One region of the Dactylosporangium sp. NPDC049140 genome, then DNA from elsewhere that is predicted to be linked to it. Evidence: riboswitches for the same ligand, from Rfam matches in the RefSeq annotation. Region 1 holds a riboswitch; the other holds the start of a gene.
What was found. A riboswitch is a leader RNA that binds a small molecule or an ion and turns the genes downstream of it on or off. The one in region 1 is predicted to bind thiamine pyrophosphate.
Positions count from the first base shown of each region.

Region 1 (3,392 bases):
CCGGCCGCGAGCCGGGCGGCGGTCGAGGCGGCGAAGGTGCAGCCGGTGCCGTGGTTGTTGGACGTGGGGATCCAGGGCGCGGTGAGCAGCGAGGTGTGGCCGTCGTACCAGACCGCGTCCACCGCCTCGGCGCTCCCCCGCAGGTGGCCGCCCTTGACCACGACGCAGCGGGGGCCGTAGGCGGCCAGGTCCTCGGCGGCCTTGGCGGCGTCCTCGGCGTCGAGGACGTCGCGGCCGAGCAGCACCGAGGCCTCGCGCAGGTTCGGCGTGACGACGGCGGCGTGCGGGAAGAGCAGGTCGAGGTACGCCCGCTCGGCGTCGGCGGTGAAGAGCCGGTCGCCGGAGGAGGCCACGAGCACCGGGTCGACGACCAGGCCCGGCAGCCGCGGCGCGAACCGGGCCACGAGCGCGACGGTCTCCGGGGTGGCCAGCATGCCGGTCTTCACCGCGGCGACGGGCAGGTCGTCGAGGACGGCCTCGAGCTGGGCCTGCACGAACCCCGGGTCGACGGCGGAGATGGCCCGCACGCCGACGGTGTTCTGGGCGGTGAGCGCGGTGATCACGCTGGTGCCGAAGACCCCGTGCGCGGCGAAGGTCTTGAGGTCGGCCTGGATCCCGGCCCCGCCCCCGGAGTCGGAGCCGGCGATGGTGAGCGCAACGGGCGGGTTCATGCGGCGAGGAGCTCCTTCACCAGGCGCCCCGGGTCGTCGGCGCGCATGACGGCCCCCATCACGGCCACGCCGGCGGCGCCCTCGTCCAGGCAGTCGCGGACGCGGGCCGGGGTGTCCACGCCGCCGAGCGCGTAGACCGGCACGGGCGCGACCACCGCCATGCGGCCCAGGGCGGCCAGGCCGAGCGGCGGGCCGTACCCGGGCTTGCTGCGCGTGGCGAAGATCGGCGAGAGGGTGACGTAGTCGGCGGGGTCCTCGGCGGCCGCGAACAGCTCCTCGAGGCCGTGGCACTTGCACAGCTCGCCGTCCTCCTCCAGCAGCAGGCGGCCGCCGACCTGGTCGAGGCGGGTGCGCAGGGCCGCGGCGAGCTTGAGGCGGCGCCGCGGCGGGAGGTCGTGCTCGCGCAGGACCACCACCCGGGCCCCGCCGTCGACGGCGCCCGCGATCACCTCGTCCAGCGGGCGTTCAGCCTGCCGGCGGTCGGTGAAGACGATGAGGCCGGGCTCTACCACGGCATACCTCCGGTCGGGCTGGATGCGGTCGCGTGCAGGCGCCGGGGGATCCGCCCGGCCAGGTGGGCCAGGCGGCCGGCCCGCACCGCGAGGCGCATCGCCTCGGCCATGTGCGCCGGGTGCTCGGCCCGGGTGACGGCGGAGGCGAGCAGCACCCCGTCGCAGCCCAGCTCCATGGCGAGGGCGGCGTCGGAGGCGGTACCGATCCCGGCGTCGAGAATGACCGGCACGGTGACGAGCCGCCGGATCAGCGCGATGTTGTGCGGGTTGCGGATGCCCAGCCCGGAGCCGATGGGCGCGCCGAGCGGCATGACGGCCGCGCAGCCGGCGTCGGCCAGGCGCTGGGCGAGGATCGGATCGTCGCTGGTGTACGGCAGGACGACGAACCCGTCCTCGACGAGCCGGGCGGCCGCGGTGACCAACTCGACGCCGTCGGGCAGCAGGGTCTCCTCGTCGCCGATCACCTCGAGTTTCACCCAGGCGGTGCCGAACGCCTCCCGGGCCAGGTGGGCGAGCTTGACCGCCTCGGTGGCCGTGTAGCAGCCGGCGGTGTTGGGCAGCACGCGTACCCCGCACCGCTCGACCACGTCGAGGAGCGAGGGCGCGGCCGGGTCGAGCCGGCGCAGCGCGACGGTGACGAGCGCGGTGCCGCTGGCCCGGATCGCCGCCTCCAGGGCGGCGTGGCTCGTCGCCCCGCCGGTGCCGAGGATGAGGCGGGACGACAGCTCCACGCCGTCCAGCACAAGGGCGTCATCCACCTTGGACCGCCGTCAGCACCTCGACGTGGTCGCCGTCGGCCGGGCGCGTCTGCGCCCAGCGCGATCGGGGTACCACGTCACCGTTGAGGGCGACGGCGATCCCGCGCGGATCGTCTCCGGCGAGGGCGTGCACCACGTCGGCGACGGTGGTGCCGTCGGCGACGCTCGATGCGACCGCGTTGACCACGAGCTGCATAGGACTCACTCCTGCCTCCCTGCGCCGGCATGACCCGGATCAGGTTCGACGGTCGGGGGCTGACAGCCCCCCTCTCAGCCCGGTCACACCGGACTCCCGTGGGGTACGTGTCCGACCATAACGCCGCCGCCATGGTCAGGTAAAGCGCGCTGCCCCGAAGGCGTGAAGGTCGACCCCGGTCGCGCCGAGCAGCGCGAGGTCGGCGACGGCGGCCGCGGTGACCGGGGCCAGGAGCACGCCGTTGCGGTGGTGACCGGTGGCGACCAGCACCCCCGACGGCGCCAGGCGGCCGATGACCGGGGCGTTGTCGGGCGTGCCCGGGCGCAGGCCGGCGAGGGTCTCGGCCAGCGCCAGCTCGGCGACGCCGGGCAGGAGGTCGGCGGCCGGGCGGAGCAGGTCCAGCACGCCGCCGGCGGTGACCGTGGTGTCGGCGCCGCGCTCCTCCTCCGTGGCGCCGACGACGAGCTCGCCGTCGGCGCGCGGCACGAGGTACACGTGCCGCCCCGCCGCCACCCCCCGCACGACGTGCCGCAGCAGCGGCTCGGCGCCCCGCAGCCGCAGCAGCTGGCCCTTCACGGGGCGCACCGGCAGCCCGGTCAGCGCGGCCGAGCCGGTGCCGTTGGCGACGATGATCACATCGTCCCGCAGCGTGGACAGCTCGGTGACGTCCCGCGCCTCGAACCGCACCGGCAGCGTGCGCAGGGCCCGCAGCAGCCGCCGCGGGTCGACCTGGTGGTCGCCGGGGGCGAGCGCGCCGCCGCGGACCCGCGGGGCGAGCAGCGGCTCGAGCTCGCGCAGCCCCCGGCCGGTGAGCGGCTCGATGGGGGTACCCGCGCGGCGGTAGAAGCCGATCAGCCGGTCGATCTCGGCCTGGTCGTCGGCGGTGAGCGCGACGAGGAGGGTGCCGTCGGTGCGGTACGCGACAGGCACCCCGGTCCGGGCCTCGACCCGCTCGGCGAACGACGGCCAGCGGCGCATCGACTCGAGCATCAGCGCCTGCAGATCCTCCTCGCCGAACACGGCCTCGCCGGTGGGCGCGAGCATTCCGGCGGCGACCAGCCCGGCCCCGGCCGAGGGGTCGCGGTCGTACACCGTGATCGCTGCGGCGCCGCGCTCGACGAGCTCGAACGCGACGCTGAGCCCGATGATCCCGCCGCCGACGATCCCGAACGTCGTCATGCGGTGAACTCCAGGGCCGCGGCATACGGGTCGGCGGCCCCGCTGACCGCGCCCACCACGGCGACGGCGTGCGCGC
Region 1 covers NZ_JBEZDS010000014.1:42,568-45,959, forward strand. Annotated here, with positions in the region: gene thiD (bifunctional hydroxymethylpyrimidine kinase/phosphomethylpyrimidine kinase) at 1-671, opposite strand, end outside; gene AB0B76_RS23400 (thiamine phosphate synthase) at 668-1,183, opposite strand; gene AB0B76_RS23405 (thiazole synthase) at 1,177-1,941, opposite strand; gene thiS (sulfur carrier protein ThiS) at 1,934-2,137, opposite strand; TPP riboswitch at 2,136-2,246, opposite strand; gene thiO (glycine oxidase ThiO) at 2,273-3,316, opposite strand; gene thiE (thiamine phosphate synthase) at 3,313-3,392, opposite strand, start outside.

Region 2 (3,392 bases), on a different contig from region 1:
GTCGCCGCGCCGAGCCCGGTGAAGGGCAGCAGCACCAGCAGCGCGCCGATGACGGTCAGCGAGGCGACCGGGTCGAGGGTGGTGACGACGGCCGCGGTGACCAGCAGCGCGGCGGCGAGCTTGGCGGTCGCGTCGCGGCGGGCGAGCCAGGTCATCGTCCCAGCTCCAGCCGTCGGTCGCCGATCGCCGCCACGAGCTGCGGGTCGTGGGTCACCAGCACCAGCGCGCGGCCCTCGTCGCGCAGGTCGGCCAGCAGGGTCACCAGCTCGCGCCAGGTCCGCAGGTCCTGCCCGAACGTCGGCTCGTCCAGGACCAGCACCCGCGGGGCGGCGGCCAGGGCGGTCGCGACGCTGAGCCGGCGCTGCTCGCCCCCGGAGAGCGTGAAGGGGTTGGCCAGGGCCAGGCGGTCGAGGTACAGCCGCTGGAGCAGCTCGTCGACCGTCGCCTCCGGCGCGCCCCCCAGGGCCAGTTCGGCCCGGACGGTGCTGGTGACGAACTGGTGCTCCGGGTTCTGGAACACCGAGCCGATCCGGGCGGCCAGGCGGCGCGCCCGCCAGCGGTGCGGCGGGCGGCCCGCGTCCCGGCCGGCCAGCGCGGCCGCGGCCACCACCCGCCCGCCGGACGGCCGCGTCAGCCCGCCGAGCAGCAGCGCCAGGGTGGTCTTGCCGGCGCCGTTGGGGCCCTCGACGGCGAGCGCCTGGCCCGCGAGGACGGCCTCGTCCACCGTGTTGCCGGTGTGCGGCAGGGCCAGCCGCTCGGCGGTGAGCAGGGCCTCGCCGGGGGCGGTGGCGGCCCGGCGGGACGGCAGCGGGGCGCCGGGGGTCCAGACGGCGCCGGCGTCGTCGCCGATCACGATCGTGCGGTCGACCAGGGGCAGGGCCTCGTCGACGCGGTGCTCGACCAGCACCAGGGTCGCGTCGAGGTCCTGGATGACCTTGGCGATGGCGGTGCGGACGAGCTGCGCCCCGTCCGGGTCGAGGTTCGCGGTCGGCTCGTCGAGCAGCAGCAGCCCGGGCCGCAGCGCGATGACCCCGGCGATGGCCAGGCGCTGCTGCTCGCCGCCGGAGAGCTCGGCGGTACCACGGCCGCGGTCATAGGGGAACCCGACGGCCGTCAGCGCCGCGTCGACCCGCGGCCAGATCTCGGACCGGGGCACGCCCCGGTTCTCCAGGCCGAAGGCGACGTCGTCGCCGGCCCGGCTCATCACGAGCTGGGTCTGCGGGTCCTGGAAGACGATCCCGGTCTCGCCCCGCGCCTGCCGCGCGGGGCGCCCGTCGAGCAGGACCTCGCCCTCCTGCTCGCCGGAGTCCTCGGCGAGCAGGCCGGCGAGCGCGGCGAGCAGGGTGGACTTGCCGGCCCCGGAGGCGCCCAGCAGCAGTACCCGCTCGCCGTGCTCGATGCGCAGGTCGAGGTGGCGGACCGCCCAGGCCTTGCGCCCGGCGTGCCGCCACCCGAAGTTCCTGAGCTCGACCGTGCTCACTCAGATTGCTACGCGTTCCCGCCCGGACGGGAACCGGTCCAGCACGCCCGTCCGCGCCAGCGCGCGCTGCAACGCCCAGCTGCCGGCCCCGGCAACGACCGCGCCGCTGGCCACGACCAGCGCGGCGTAGGTCCACTTCTGCCCGGCGGTGAACGTGTCGCCGTAGTACACGCTCAGGTCGAACAGCGCCGCCCCGGCGCCAGACAGCGCGCCCGCGACGAGCGCATTGCCCAGCTTGTACCCGCGGTAGCCGGTCGCGGCGAAGCCGAACTCGCCGCCGATGCCCTGCACCAGGCCGGACACGACGACGGTGAGCCCCCAGGCCGAGCCGAAGAGCGCCGAGACGATCGCGGCCACGAGCTCGGTGTACAGCCCGGCGCCGGGCTTGCGGATCACGAGCGGGCCGAGGACCGCGGGGATGAGCCACACGCCGTAGATCACCGCGCGCCACGGCAGCGCGAAGCTGTCCAGCGCGTTCCACAGGTTGTTCCAGGCGTAGAACACCCCGGCGAAGGCGACGGCGATGATGGACGCGACGACGATGTCGACGGTCCGCCAACGAGTCTGCATTGTTGGATACCTCCCAGTTCAGGCGAACCAGAAGGAGACGCGACGCCGCACCGCCGGGGTACGGCGGCATGGCGTGCTGGCGTGAGGTGACCGAGCTCCCTGCGCTGGCATTACCCAGATCAGGTTCGAGGGTCTGCGGGGCCGATTTGACGCGGCCGCCGCACTCTCAGCGCTGTGCGCTCCCCTGTCGGATGTGCAGTTGTTTCCCGACGGTAACAGTGAACGTCGTCTGCTCGTAGTCTCGGGTCATGAAAATCACGGCGCGCTCGCTCACGTTCGATGTGTTCGACGGCGGCCCCGAGGACGGCGAGCCGGTGCTGCTGCTGCACGGCTTCCCGCAGCACAGCGGCGAGTGGGCGGACGTCGCCCCGCGGCTGCACGCGGCCGGGCTGCGCACCTACGCCCTCGACCAGCGGGGCACCTCGCCGGGCGCCCGGCCCGCGGAGGTCGAGGCCTACCGGATCACCGAGTGCGCCCTGGACGTGGTCGCCGTCCTCGATGCGCTGGACATCCCGGCGGTACACCTGGTGGGGCACGACTGGGGCGCCATCTGCGCCTGGCACGTGGCGCTGCGGCACGCCTCCCGGGTGCGCACGCTCACCGCGGTTTCGGTGCCGCACCCGCACGCCTCGGCCTACGCGTACGCCAACGATCCGGACCAGAAGGAGCGCTCGGCGTACATCAAGCTCTTCCGGCAGCCCGGGAAGGCCGAGGAGGTGCTGCTGGCCGACGGCGGGCGGCGGCTGCGGTCACTCTTCGCCCCGCTGGCCGACGCCGACGCCTACGTGCGGCCCCTGCTCGAGCCGGGCGCGCTGACCCCGGCGCTGAACTGGTACCGCGCGATGAGCCCCCTCGACCTGGTCGGCCTCGGCCCGGCGACGGTCCCGACCACGTACATGTGGAGCGACGGCGACGTGGCGATCGGCCCGACGGCGGCCCGCGCCTGCGCCTCGTACGTCGCGGGGGACTACCGGTTCGTCCCGCTCGCCGGGATCAGCCACTGGATCCCCGATGAGGCGCCCGCGGAAGTAGCCGCGGCGATTGTCGGCATAGTCAACGCTACTCGCGGGTAATAACCTGGAGGTTCAGGAGCGTCCACCTGGGGGTGTCCATGGTTTCGACGTCGGTGCGCGCGGAACGCGAGGCGCGCAAGGTCATCGAGGAGAACCGCGAGACCGAGTGGAGGAAGCCCAGCTTCGGCAAGGAGCTCTTCCTCGGCCGGCTCCGCCTCGATCTCATCGACCCGCTGCCGGAGCTCGACCCCGCCGCCGAGGCCCGCGGCGTCGAGTTCCGCGAAAAGCTCACCGCCTACGTCGAGACCGTCGACGGGCAGCAGATCGAG
Region 2 covers NZ_JBEZDS010000021.1:93,547-96,938, forward strand. Annotated here, with positions in the region: gene AB0B76_RS30085 (energy-coupling factor transporter transmembrane component T) at 1-155, opposite strand, end outside; gene AB0B76_RS30090 (ATP-binding cassette domain-containing protein) at 152-1,480, opposite strand; gene AB0B76_RS30095 (ECF transporter S component) at 1,481-2,050, opposite strand; TPP riboswitch at 2,129-2,246, opposite strand; gene AB0B76_RS30100 (alpha/beta fold hydrolase) at 2,299-3,123, shown strand; gene AB0B76_RS30105 (acyl-CoA dehydrogenase family protein) at 3,162-3,392, shown strand, end outside.
Region 2: linked by a shared signal. The riboswitch ahead of AB0B76_RS30095 (ECF transporter S component) and the one ahead of thiS (sulfur carrier protein ThiS) in region 1 are both predicted to bind thiamine pyrophosphate.